DNA from 3 places in the Arthrobacter sp. K410C genome. Region 1 is predicted to be linked to each of the others. Evidence: riboswitches for the same ligand, from Rfam matches in the RefSeq annotation. Region 1 holds a riboswitch; each other region holds the start of a gene.

Region 1 (3,266 bases):
CGTCCGGCAGGTAGCCGCCGGCTTCCAGTTCCAGGCCCCCGATGGAGGCGTAGCGGACAATTCCGTGCTCGGGAACGGTGGTAGGGGTGACGGTAACCGTCATGGCAAGACCTCTTCTACGCGCTTGCCCACCGGCGGAATGACCGGCAGGCCAGGTCTTCACCCGGGGCACCCCACCGCGGAAGGAGGGTTGCCGGCCAGCAAGCCGGGGCTGTCACTGGCACTCATGACCTGGTTCGAGTGTACGAAACACCACCCGGCCCGGGCCAAGAGTGTGACTGGTTGTGACTTCCCCGGCTTTGCGCACGCAGGCCGGCCACCCGCCGTCGGGCCCTGGTCCCCGGACCGTCCGCTCAGGCGCCCTGCGCCTCCTTGGCGGCACGGAACCCGGCTTCAAGGTCGGCGAGGATATCGTCGATGTGCTCCAGGCCGACGGAGAGGCGGACCAGTCCCGGAGCGACGCCGGCCGCCGCCTGCTGCTCCGGTGACAGCTGGCTGTGGGTCGTCGACGCCGGGTGGATGACCAGCGAGCGGACGTCCCCAATGTTGGCCACGTGCGAGTGCAGCTCCAGGGCGTCCACGAACCGCTTGCCCGCCTCGGCACCGCCGGCCAGGTTGAAGGCGACAATGGCGCCGGTACCCCTGGGTCCGTACTTGCGGCCGCGCTCGTACCAGGGGCTGGAGGGCAGCCCGGCGTAGGCGACGGATTCGACGTCGTCCCTTGCTTCCAGCCACCGCGCCACCTCCCCGGCGTTGGCCACATGGCGCTCCACGCGCAGGCTCAGGGTCTCCAGGCCCTGCGAGATCAGGAAGGCGTTGAAAGGCGAAACGGCGGAACCGAGGTCGCGCAGGAGCTGGACCCGGGCCTTGAGGATGTAGGACAGGTTGGCCCCCAGCGCCCCGCCCTCGCCCAGGTCGCGGCCGTACACCAGGCCGTTGTAGGTGGGGTCCGGGGTGTTGAAGCCGGGGAAGCGTCCGGGGTCCTTGCTGAAGTCGAACTTGCCCGAATCAACGATGACGCCGGCGATCGCGGCGCCGTGGCCGCCCAGGTACTTGGTGGCCGAGTGGACCACGATGTCCGCGCCCCATTCCAGCGGCCGGATCAGGTATGGCGTGGACAGCGTGTTGTCCACGATCAGGGGCACGCCGGCCTCGTGGGCGGTGCGGGAGACGCCCTCGATGTCCAGCACGTCCTGCCGCGGGTTGGACACCACTTCGGCAAAGAAGAGCTTGGTGTTGGGCTGGACCGCCTCGCGCCAGTGGTCCAGGTTGTCCGGGTCCGCCACGAAGGTCACCGAGATGCCGAACTTCTTCAAAGTGTGGGCGAACAGGTTGTAAGTGCCGCCGTAGAGGCTGGGGCTGGCCACGATGTGGTCGCCGGCCTCGGCGATGTTTAGGACCGCGAATGTCTCTGCCGCCTGCCCCGAGCTGAGGAGGAGCGCGGCCAGGCCTCCTTCAAGGCTCGCAATCCTCTGCTCAACGGCATCCTGGGTGGGGTTGCCGATGCGCGTGTAGATCGGGGCAAGCTCGGCGAGGGCGAAGCGGTTGGCAGCGCTCTCGGCGCTGGGAAAGACGAAGGAGGTGGTCTGGTAAATGGGCAGGGCGCGGGCGCCGGTGGCAGCATCCGGTTCCTGGCCGGCGTGGATCTGGCGGGTTTCGAAGGACCATCCGTTGGACATTCAAGGCTCCTTTGATTGGGCCCGGCATGCTGGAAGCACCACGGGCCGCGCTTGCCACCCGGCCTTCTTGCCGGACGGCCAGGTCCTCACCCGGGGCACCCCGCCGCGGATGGAGGGTTGCCGGCCAGCGAGCCGGGGCGGTTGCTGGCACTCATGACCTGAGCCCAGTGTAGGAATGTGGCCGGCCCGGCGAACAGCATTGTGACGAACATGGTCCCGTGTTCCTGCCATGGAGCAGGTTTCGAGGGTGCTGAAATCGGAAAATCCCAGTAAGGGTATCCTTAGCTGAGAGCCCGATCACAAAGTGCCAAGATGATGGCATGCGCATGGATCACGTCTCTTACGCCTGTGAACACGATGGCCTCGCGGCCACTACCGAACGTATTTCTTCTGCCCTCGGCGTTGAGGCAGTGAAGGGCGGGGTACACCCGCGGTTCGGTACCCGGAATATGATCATCCCGCTCGCGGGACACAAATACCTTGAGGTCGTGGAGGTCCTGGACCACCCTGCGTCGGACAAGGCTCCCTTCGGACAGGCCGTCCGGGCCCGCTCCGCGGCCGGCGGGGGCTGGATGGGCTGGTGCGTCGAAGTTGACGACCTTGCTCCGTTCGAGGCACGCCTGGGACGGGCTGCCGTCAACGGCAACCGCAAATTTCCCGACGGCCGCGAGCTGGTGTGGAAGCAGATTGGAATCCTGGGCCTCATCGCCGATCCCCAGGTGCCCTACATGCTGAAGTGGGAGGGCGATCCGTCGCTCCACCCGTCCAACGCCTACGAGAGCAACATCAAGATGAGCTGCCTGACCATCGCAGGCTCGGCCTCCCGGGTCACCGAATGGCTGGGCGAACCGGTGGAAAAGCCGCTGGAGGATGTTGCAGTTGAATGGGTTGCCCCGCATGGTACGCCCGGCATCCTCTCGGTCACCTTCGAAACCCAAAACGGAGCGGTCACCATCTGACCTTCCTTTGACCGGGCGTTACGGCCCTAGCGGACTTCGGCCGCCATCAGGATGTGACAACGGCGTCACCTCCCGATGGCGGCCGAAGTTGCTTTAACCGCGGGTTTTTCCCCGGGGCTCAAGGCTCTGGGCCGCAGTCGCTCAAAATGTCAGTGCCTCCGGTGATGATTCTTGTATGGGAAATGGCGCGGTCGTAGCAGCACCGATGGAGAGTGTTTATGCCACCACGGCTGCCATCAACGCGCTGTTCCTTGAAGAAGAAGCCCTTGCGGCTGCTTCGGAGTCTGACGGAGGCGCTGGGGTTGATCCTTTGGACCGGCTGTACCGGATCCGGCTGGACCGGCTCGCCCTGGAATCGCGACTCGAGGCTCAGGTCGCCGCGCTCAAGGCCAGGGACGCCGCCGAGTGCATTGATCTGCAGCAGGCCATGACCCCGCCCGACGCCTCCACCCACGACCGCACCTACGCGGAAATATCGGCAGTGGAAGAAATCGCCGGGATCCTGACCATCAGCGCCGGGGCCGCAGGGGCGTTCATCACCCAGGCCCGGCGGGTCTGCTCCCTCCCCTCCGTCTACGGGAATCTGTCTTCGGGGGCGTTGTCCTGGCAGGGCGCCAAGATCATCGCT
Region 2 (3,266 bases), on a different contig from region 1:
CCGGCCCTGGCCGTCAATGTGCTTGGTGCCGGAGTAGACGATGACGTCCGCGCCCAGCTGGCCGCAGCGTTGGAGCAGGGGAGTGGCAAAGACGTTGTCGACGACGACGGTGGCCCCGGCAGCGTGCGCAAGTTCGCTGACCGCGGCGATGTCCACGATCTCCTGCATCGGGTTGGACGGAGACTCGAAGAAGACGGCGGTTGTGGGCTGGGACAGGGCGGCGCGCCACTGCTCCAGGTCCGGACCGTCCACAAAGACGGTCTCCACGCCCCACCGCGGCAGGATTTCGTTGAGGATGACGAAGCAGGAACCAAAGAGCGAACGGGCGGCCACCACGCGGTCCCCGGCAGCGAGCAGGGCGCCCAGGGCGGTGAACACGGCGGACATGCCGGACGCGGTGGCAAAGCACGCCTCCGTTCCTTCGAGCAGCCGGAGCCGCTCCTGGAAGGTCGCCACGGAGGGGTTGCCGTACCGGGAGTAGACGAAGCGCTCATCCTCGCCGGTGAAGGCGCGTTCCGCAGCAGCGGCGGATTCGTAGACGAAACCCGAGTTCAGGAACACCGCTTCGGACGTTTCCTGGAAGTTGGTGCGGTCCAGCCCGCCGCGGACGGCCTGGGTGTCGGGGCTCCAGCCGGCGGCGTCATTATTGAAGGTCACTTAGTTCTTTCCCAGGTTGGTCGGCAGGCCGCGGTTCTTCCAGCCATTGACGGTCCGTTCGCCGTAGCGGTCCGGGTCGCCTTCGAACCCCTCCAGGACGTTGTAGGAGGTGAAGCCGGCCTGCGTCGCGGCGATGGCGGCGGAGATGGAGCGCTGGCCGGAGCGGCAGATGAACACCAGCTCCGTGTTGGAATCCTCCGGCGCCTGCTGGCTCAGGTCCTTCAGGAAATCCGGGTTGGGAATGCCGCCGGGGAATGTCCACTGGATGAACAGTGGATCGTTGTCCGTGGCCTTGGTGTCCGGAATGCCGATGTGCGCCCATTCGCCCTCGGTGCGCACGTCCACCAGGATGGCGCCCTGCTCAAGCTTGGCCCAGGCTTCCTCCGGCGTCAGGTCTCCCGCGTAGCTCATGCGTGGCCCTCGCCGTCGAACTCGAGGTCCTCGCTGGCTGCTTCCAGGTCGTCAACAGCGGTGGCGACGGCGGCGTCCGCCGATGCGATGGCGGCCGGCAGGACCACGGCCTGGGCCACGATGACGCTGGTGCCGTTGAAGGCTGCCGCCGGGCTTCCGTGCAGGACGTAGCCTTCGGCGAGTGCGGTTGAGATCCGCTCACAGAATTCACGGTTGTCCGGGCCGCTGATGAGGCGGTAGGACAACTTTTCTTCGGGGGCGTCGGACACGACGGATCTCCTTCTCTCACGCTTGCAGCTCGAATCGGTCGATATGCCGAGTATTCACCTGAGGCACCCCGCCGCGGAAGGAGGGTTGCCGACCGGCCAGTCAGGGCTTGGCGCCGGTACTCATTACTCCCCAAAAACGTAACATCTGGCACCGGCGGCCGCATCGCCGTCGTCGTCATGTTGCGTAACTGAAGCGGAAACGCTGCCGAAGGCGGCGAGGCGGTGCCGTCACCGGTGAACGGCCGACGGCGGTATCACCGCAGGTGGGCGGGTCTTTCTTTCCCATCCCGGCGCGACGGCCCGATACAGTTCTTGGGGGGCAGCGCCCCGCCGTGAAAGATCAGCACTGGGGGTCCCTTGAACATGCGAACAGCCACGCCCTGCCGCCGCCCCCGTCCGGCCCTGGCCCCCCGTCTTCGCGTGGCCTGGGCGTTCCTTGCCGTACTTGCTGTTGCGTATGTGACTGCGGTCCTGCCGGCGGGGGCGGCCCGGGCAGCCGAACCCGCACCGGACGCGGGCAAGCCGCTGCTCGGCGTCGTCCTGGAATGGGGCGAGGACACCGCTGCAGGGTTTGCCGAGCGGCTGGGAGCGTCACCGGCTGTCTATGGACACGACATCGCTTTTCCCTACCGTTCCTCCGAGCAGAACGACATCAAGGGATTCCTTGAACAGTCCTCGCTCCAGGGCGCCCACGCCATGCTCACGGTCAAGCCCACGGTGCCGCTGGAGCAGATAGACGCCACGGCAGCCGAGTCATTCGCCGGGGAAATCAGACGGCTTACCGCGCAGTTCCATGGGCAGGTGCTGGTGCGGTTTGCCCCGGACATGAACGCCTCCTGGGTGGAGTGGGGCCAGCAGCCGGCCGAATACCGGAAGGCGTTCCAGGCTGTCTCCGCGGCATTTGGGGATTCCGGCAACGGCCGGACGGTTATGGTCTGGGAGCCGTACCTGGGCAAGGACTACCCCTTTGACCGGAACCGGAACGCGCCGGCCCGCGGAAGCGACGGTTTCGCCTTGCTGGATACCAACGGCGACGGTGCCTGGAACGGGTCTGACAGCGCCTACGAACCGTACTATCCGGGTGATGATGCCGTGGACTGGGTTGGCCTGACGGCTTTCCATGACGATACCGCCGGTGGCGCCGCAGTCAATACCGTTCCGCGCGCCGGTGAGCTGGAGGACATGCTGACGGCCTCGGGCGGCGAAAACTTCTACGCCACCTATGCCGAGGAGCGGGCCAAGCCGTTCCTGCTGCAGACCGCCGCCTTCTACAGCCCCGCGTCCGGCGGCGCGTCCGAGGCTGAGATCAAGACCGGCTGGTGGGACCAGGTGGTGGGCACTGCCACGTCGGCAGAGTTTGGCAGGACGTCCGCGGTGGTCTGGGACGAGCGCACCAGCACCAGGGACACCGGCGTGGCCAGCATCGACTGGCTCCTGACCGGCAGCCCGGAGATCGCCCGGGCGGCGCTGGACCGGCTGGAGGCCTCGCCCTTGGTGACCGGTCCCGTCACGGAGGTGTCCACCGGCGGCAGCGACTATGTCCGGGCAAACACGCTGGCCGGGGCTGCCGCCTGGACAGTATGGGCCGCACTCGTCATCCTCCTGGTGGCCCTCTGGCAGATTCCGCGGCGCGTTCACGCCGCAACAGCTTGGGGTTACACGGACCCGTCCGGCAGGGATTCGCGCGTGGACCTGCTGCGCGGACTGGCCATCGTGTTTGTCGTGGTCAACCACCTGGGCATGACGTCCCTGTTCCAGCTCCTGACCCAGGAGGCGGTGGGCTTCGTTTCGGGTGCCGAACTGTTTGTCCTCTTCTCCGGTCTAGTGGTGGGCATGGTCTACGGGCCCCGGGTGAAAGACGATTTTGGAACCGTCGTGGACCTGACGTCCCGACGCGCCGGCAAGCTCTACCTGACTGCACTGATAGTC
Region 3 (3,266 bases), on a different contig from region 1:
CCCCGGCACCGATGCCTGCGAACGCGGCTGCAAGCACACGGCAACAGCCGTTAACTGCGGCCTGGATGCCTGGGTGGTGGAAGGCCACGCGGGCCCGACCGGAGAGGCTCGGCTGGCGTCCTTGCGCCGGTTGCTCGGAGCGGATCCGCGGGAGGATGCTCAGGAGGCAAAGGAGCTCGGCAGCGTCAACTGACAAAGCCGATCTCCCAGCAGAACAGCCTGCAGACGGTAGTTTGGAACCATGATCCAACCCGCTTCGAGCTACAACGATGACCTGCGCCTGGCCCATGTCCTGGCCGACTCCGTGGATGACCAGACCATGAGCCGCTTCAAGGCACTGGACCTCCATGTGGAGACCAAGCCCGACCTGACGCCGGTCACCGACGCGGACAAGGCCGCCGAGGAAGCCATCCGCGGCCAGCTCTCCCGCTCCCGCCCCCGCGACGCAGTGCTCGGTGAGGAGTTCGGCAGTACCGGCCACGGCTCGCGCCGCTGGATCATCGACCCCATCGACGGAACCAAGAACTTTGTCCGTGGCGTCCCCGTGTGGGCCACCCTTATTGCCCTCGTTGACGAGGGCGAGCCGGTGGTCGGCGTCGTGAGCGCTCCAGCCTTGGGCAAGCGCTGGTGGGCGGCCAAGGGCATGGGTGCCTACATGGGCCGTTCCCTTGCCGCGGCTACCCGGCTGCGGGTGTCCGACGTCTCCAGCCTGTCCGACGCCTCACTGTCCTATTCAAGCCTCTCCGGCTGGAAGGAACGGGGAAACCTGGACGAGTTCCTCGGCCTTACCGAGGATGTGTGGCGGACCCGTGCCTTCGGTGACTTCTGGTCCTACTGCATGGTGGCAGAGGGCTCGGTGGACATCGCCTGCGAACCCGAGCTCAATCTGTACGACATGGCTGCATTGGTGCCGATTGTGGTGGAGGCGGGTGGGCGGTTCACATCGCTTGAGGGCGAGGATGGCCCGTTCGGCGGGAACGCATTGGCCACCAACTCCATCCTGCACTCGGAGGTGCTGCAGCGGTTGAACCCGTACCTTGACGACCTGCTCTAAAGCCCCCTGCAACCGAACAAACGACGGCGGTTACCTCCAGAAGGAGGTGTCCGCCGTCGTCTTCTTCGCCGAAAAGCCTGTTTTCCATTCCCGCGTAACAAAGGCCTTAACAATTGCGCCGGCTTCAATCCTGGCCGCCCCATGTTCTACGCTCTTAACCAGGTCACGAGTGCCAGCGCAAAACCCCGGTTTGCTGGCCGGCAACCCTCCATTCGCGGTGGGGTGCCCCGGGTGACGACCAGGCCGGTCCGGAGCGGATGCGGCAAGCGCGGATTCCCTTGATAGCGGAGTCCTGTTTTGAAGTGAGGTCTCTGTGACAACTGCCACCGTCTCCCCCAACGCCGCCATCACCGCTGATTCCGTGTTTGACGGACGGCAGGCACTGGCCGGCCGGCCTCTCGCCGCCGTCACCGGCGCAGAAATCCAGGCACCGCTGATTTCCGGCGGCCATATCCGCTACGCCAACCTTGACTATGGCGCCTCCGCCCCCGCCCTCTCGGTGGTGTCCGCCTACCTCAACGAGATCCTGCCTTTCTATGCCAGTGTCCACCGCGGTGCCGGCTACGCGTCCCAGATCAGCACCTCGGTCTACGAAAACGCCCGCAGCATCGTCCGCGACTTTGTGGGCGGCCGCCCGAACGACTCCGTCATCTTCACGCGGAACACCACGGACTCGCTCAACCTGCTGGCCGGCTGCCTGCCCCTCAACGGCGGCCAGCCCGCCGGCGACGTCCTGTACCTGGACATTGAGCACCACGCCAACCTGCTGCCGTGGCAGGGCGTTCCCCACCGCAGCATTGTTGCCGCCGACACCATCGCGGGAACCATCGACGCCGTACGTGCAGAGCTGGAACAGGGCGGCGTCAGCCTGCTGGCCATCACCGGCGCCTCCAACGTCACGGGCGAAATCCTCCCGGTCCGCGCCCTTGCGGCCCTGGCCCACCAGCACGGGGCCCGCATCGTGGTGGACGCGGCCCAGCTGGCGCCGCACCGCCGCATCAACATCAGCGCGGACGACGTCGATTACGTCGCCTTCTCCGGCCACAAGCTGTACGCGCCCTTCGGCGCAGGCGTCCTGGTGGGACGGCCGGACTGGCTCGACGCCGGAACCCCGCACCTCGCCGGCGGCGGCGCGGTCAAGGAGGCCAGGCTCGACGGCGTCAGCTGGGCCACCGGCCCGGCCCGCCACGAGGGCGGCTCCCCCAACGTCCTGGGTGCCGCCACCCTGGCCAAGGCCACCCAGGTCATCGCGGGCCTGGACCAGGAACGCTGGCACGCCCACGAATCCGCCATCCGTTGCTTCCTGGTGGAGGGCCTCCAGGAGATCGACGGCGTCACAGTGCACCAGATCTTCAAGGACACCAACCCGGACACCGACACCATCGGCGTGGTCAACTTCTCGGTTGAGGGCTACGACGCAGGCCTCGTGGCTGCGTACCTGTCGGCCGAGCACGGCGTGGGCCTGCGTGACGGACGCTTCTGCGCACACCCCCTGCTGAAGCGGCTGGGCCTGCCTTCGGGTTCGCTCCGCGCCAGCTTCGGCGTCGGTTCCCGGCTGGAGGATGCCCAGCGGCTCCTGGCCGGCATCGCCAAGCTGCGCCGTGACGGGCTCGGCTGGGACTACGTGGTGGACTCAGGGCGGTGGGTTCCCGCCAATGACACCCGCACCTACCCGCACTGGGCCCCAAACACGCCTGGGACCGCCGGCGCTGCTCCCTGCACCGACGACTGACCCATCCGGCAGATGCGGTAAATTCGGAAGGTACCGCAGGGCATTGACTGAAGGAGGCCGCACGTGGTTCGGGGTGGCCCAAAGCTGGATCTCGGGCGGCGCCGGGAGCTGGGCAAGAGTTTCCAGCAGGGCGGTAGGCACTATCAGCGGGTCCGGCCCGGTTATCCCGCCGACTCTGCCAATTGGCTCATCCCCGCGGGCGCGAGGGATGCGCTCGACGCCGGGGCAGGAACCGGCAAGTTCACCGAACTGCTGCTGGAACGCGGGCTGGCCGTCACCGCCGTCGACCCCTCCGCCGACATGCTGGACCAGCTGAAGGCACACTATCCCGGCGCCACCGCGGTCCTGGGAACCGCCGAAGCCACAGGCCTGCCGTCGTCCGCCTTCGACGTCGTCACCGTTGCCCAGGCCTGGCACTGGTGCGATCCCCTGACCGCGAGCACCGAACTGGCACGCGTCCTGCGTCCGCACGGCACACTC

The links. A riboswitch is a leader RNA that binds a small molecule or an ion and turns the genes downstream of it on or off. The one in region 1 is predicted to bind S-adenosylmethionine.
Region 2: it holds a riboswitch for S-adenosylmethionine, as region 1 does, so the genes downstream of both, AC5RU7_RS15965 (DUF1737 domain-containing protein) here and AC5RU7_RS05930 (bifunctional o-acetylhomoserine/o-acetylserine sulfhydrylase) in region 1, are expected to answer to the same signal.
Region 3: it holds a riboswitch for S-adenosylmethionine, as region 1 does, so the genes downstream of both, AC5RU7_RS01470 (aminotransferase class V-fold PLP-dependent enzyme) here and AC5RU7_RS05930 (bifunctional o-acetylhomoserine/o-acetylserine sulfhydrylase) in region 1, are expected to answer to the same signal.

Annotation. Positions count from the first base shown of each region.
Region 1 covers NZ_JBNHFJ010000002.1:224,219-227,484, reverse strand. Annotated here, with positions in the region: gene metX (homoserine O-acetyltransferase MetX) at 1-103, opposite strand, end outside; SAM riboswitch class IV at 116-232, opposite strand; gene AC5RU7_RS05930 (bifunctional o-acetylhomoserine/o-acetylserine sulfhydrylase) at 354-1,679, opposite strand; SAM riboswitch class IV at 1,722-1,838, opposite strand; gene AC5RU7_RS05925 (VOC family protein) at 2,000-2,638, shown strand; gene AC5RU7_RS05920 (HNH endonuclease signature motif containing protein) at 2,814-3,266, shown strand, end outside.
Region 2 covers NZ_JBNHFJ010000012.1:55,324-58,589, forward strand. Annotated here, with positions in the region: gene AC5RU7_RS15955 (O-succinylhomoserine sulfhydrylase) at 1-657, opposite strand, end outside; gene AC5RU7_RS15960 (rhodanese-like domain-containing protein) at 658-1,068, opposite strand; gene AC5RU7_RS15965 (DUF1737 domain-containing protein) at 1,065-1,337, opposite strand; SAM riboswitch class IV at 1,351-1,465, opposite strand; gene opgC (OpgC domain-containing protein) at 1,701-3,266, shown strand, end outside.
Region 3 covers NZ_JBNHFJ010000001.1:302,416-305,681, forward strand. Annotated here, with positions in the region: gene rsgA (ribosome small subunit-dependent GTPase A) at 1-193, shown strand, start outside; gene hisN (histidinol-phosphatase) at 242-1,054, shown strand; SAM riboswitch class IV at 1,216-1,329, shown strand; gene AC5RU7_RS01470 (aminotransferase class V-fold PLP-dependent enzyme) at 1,368-2,786, shown strand; gene AC5RU7_RS01475 (class I SAM-dependent methyltransferase) at 2,850-3,266, shown strand, end outside.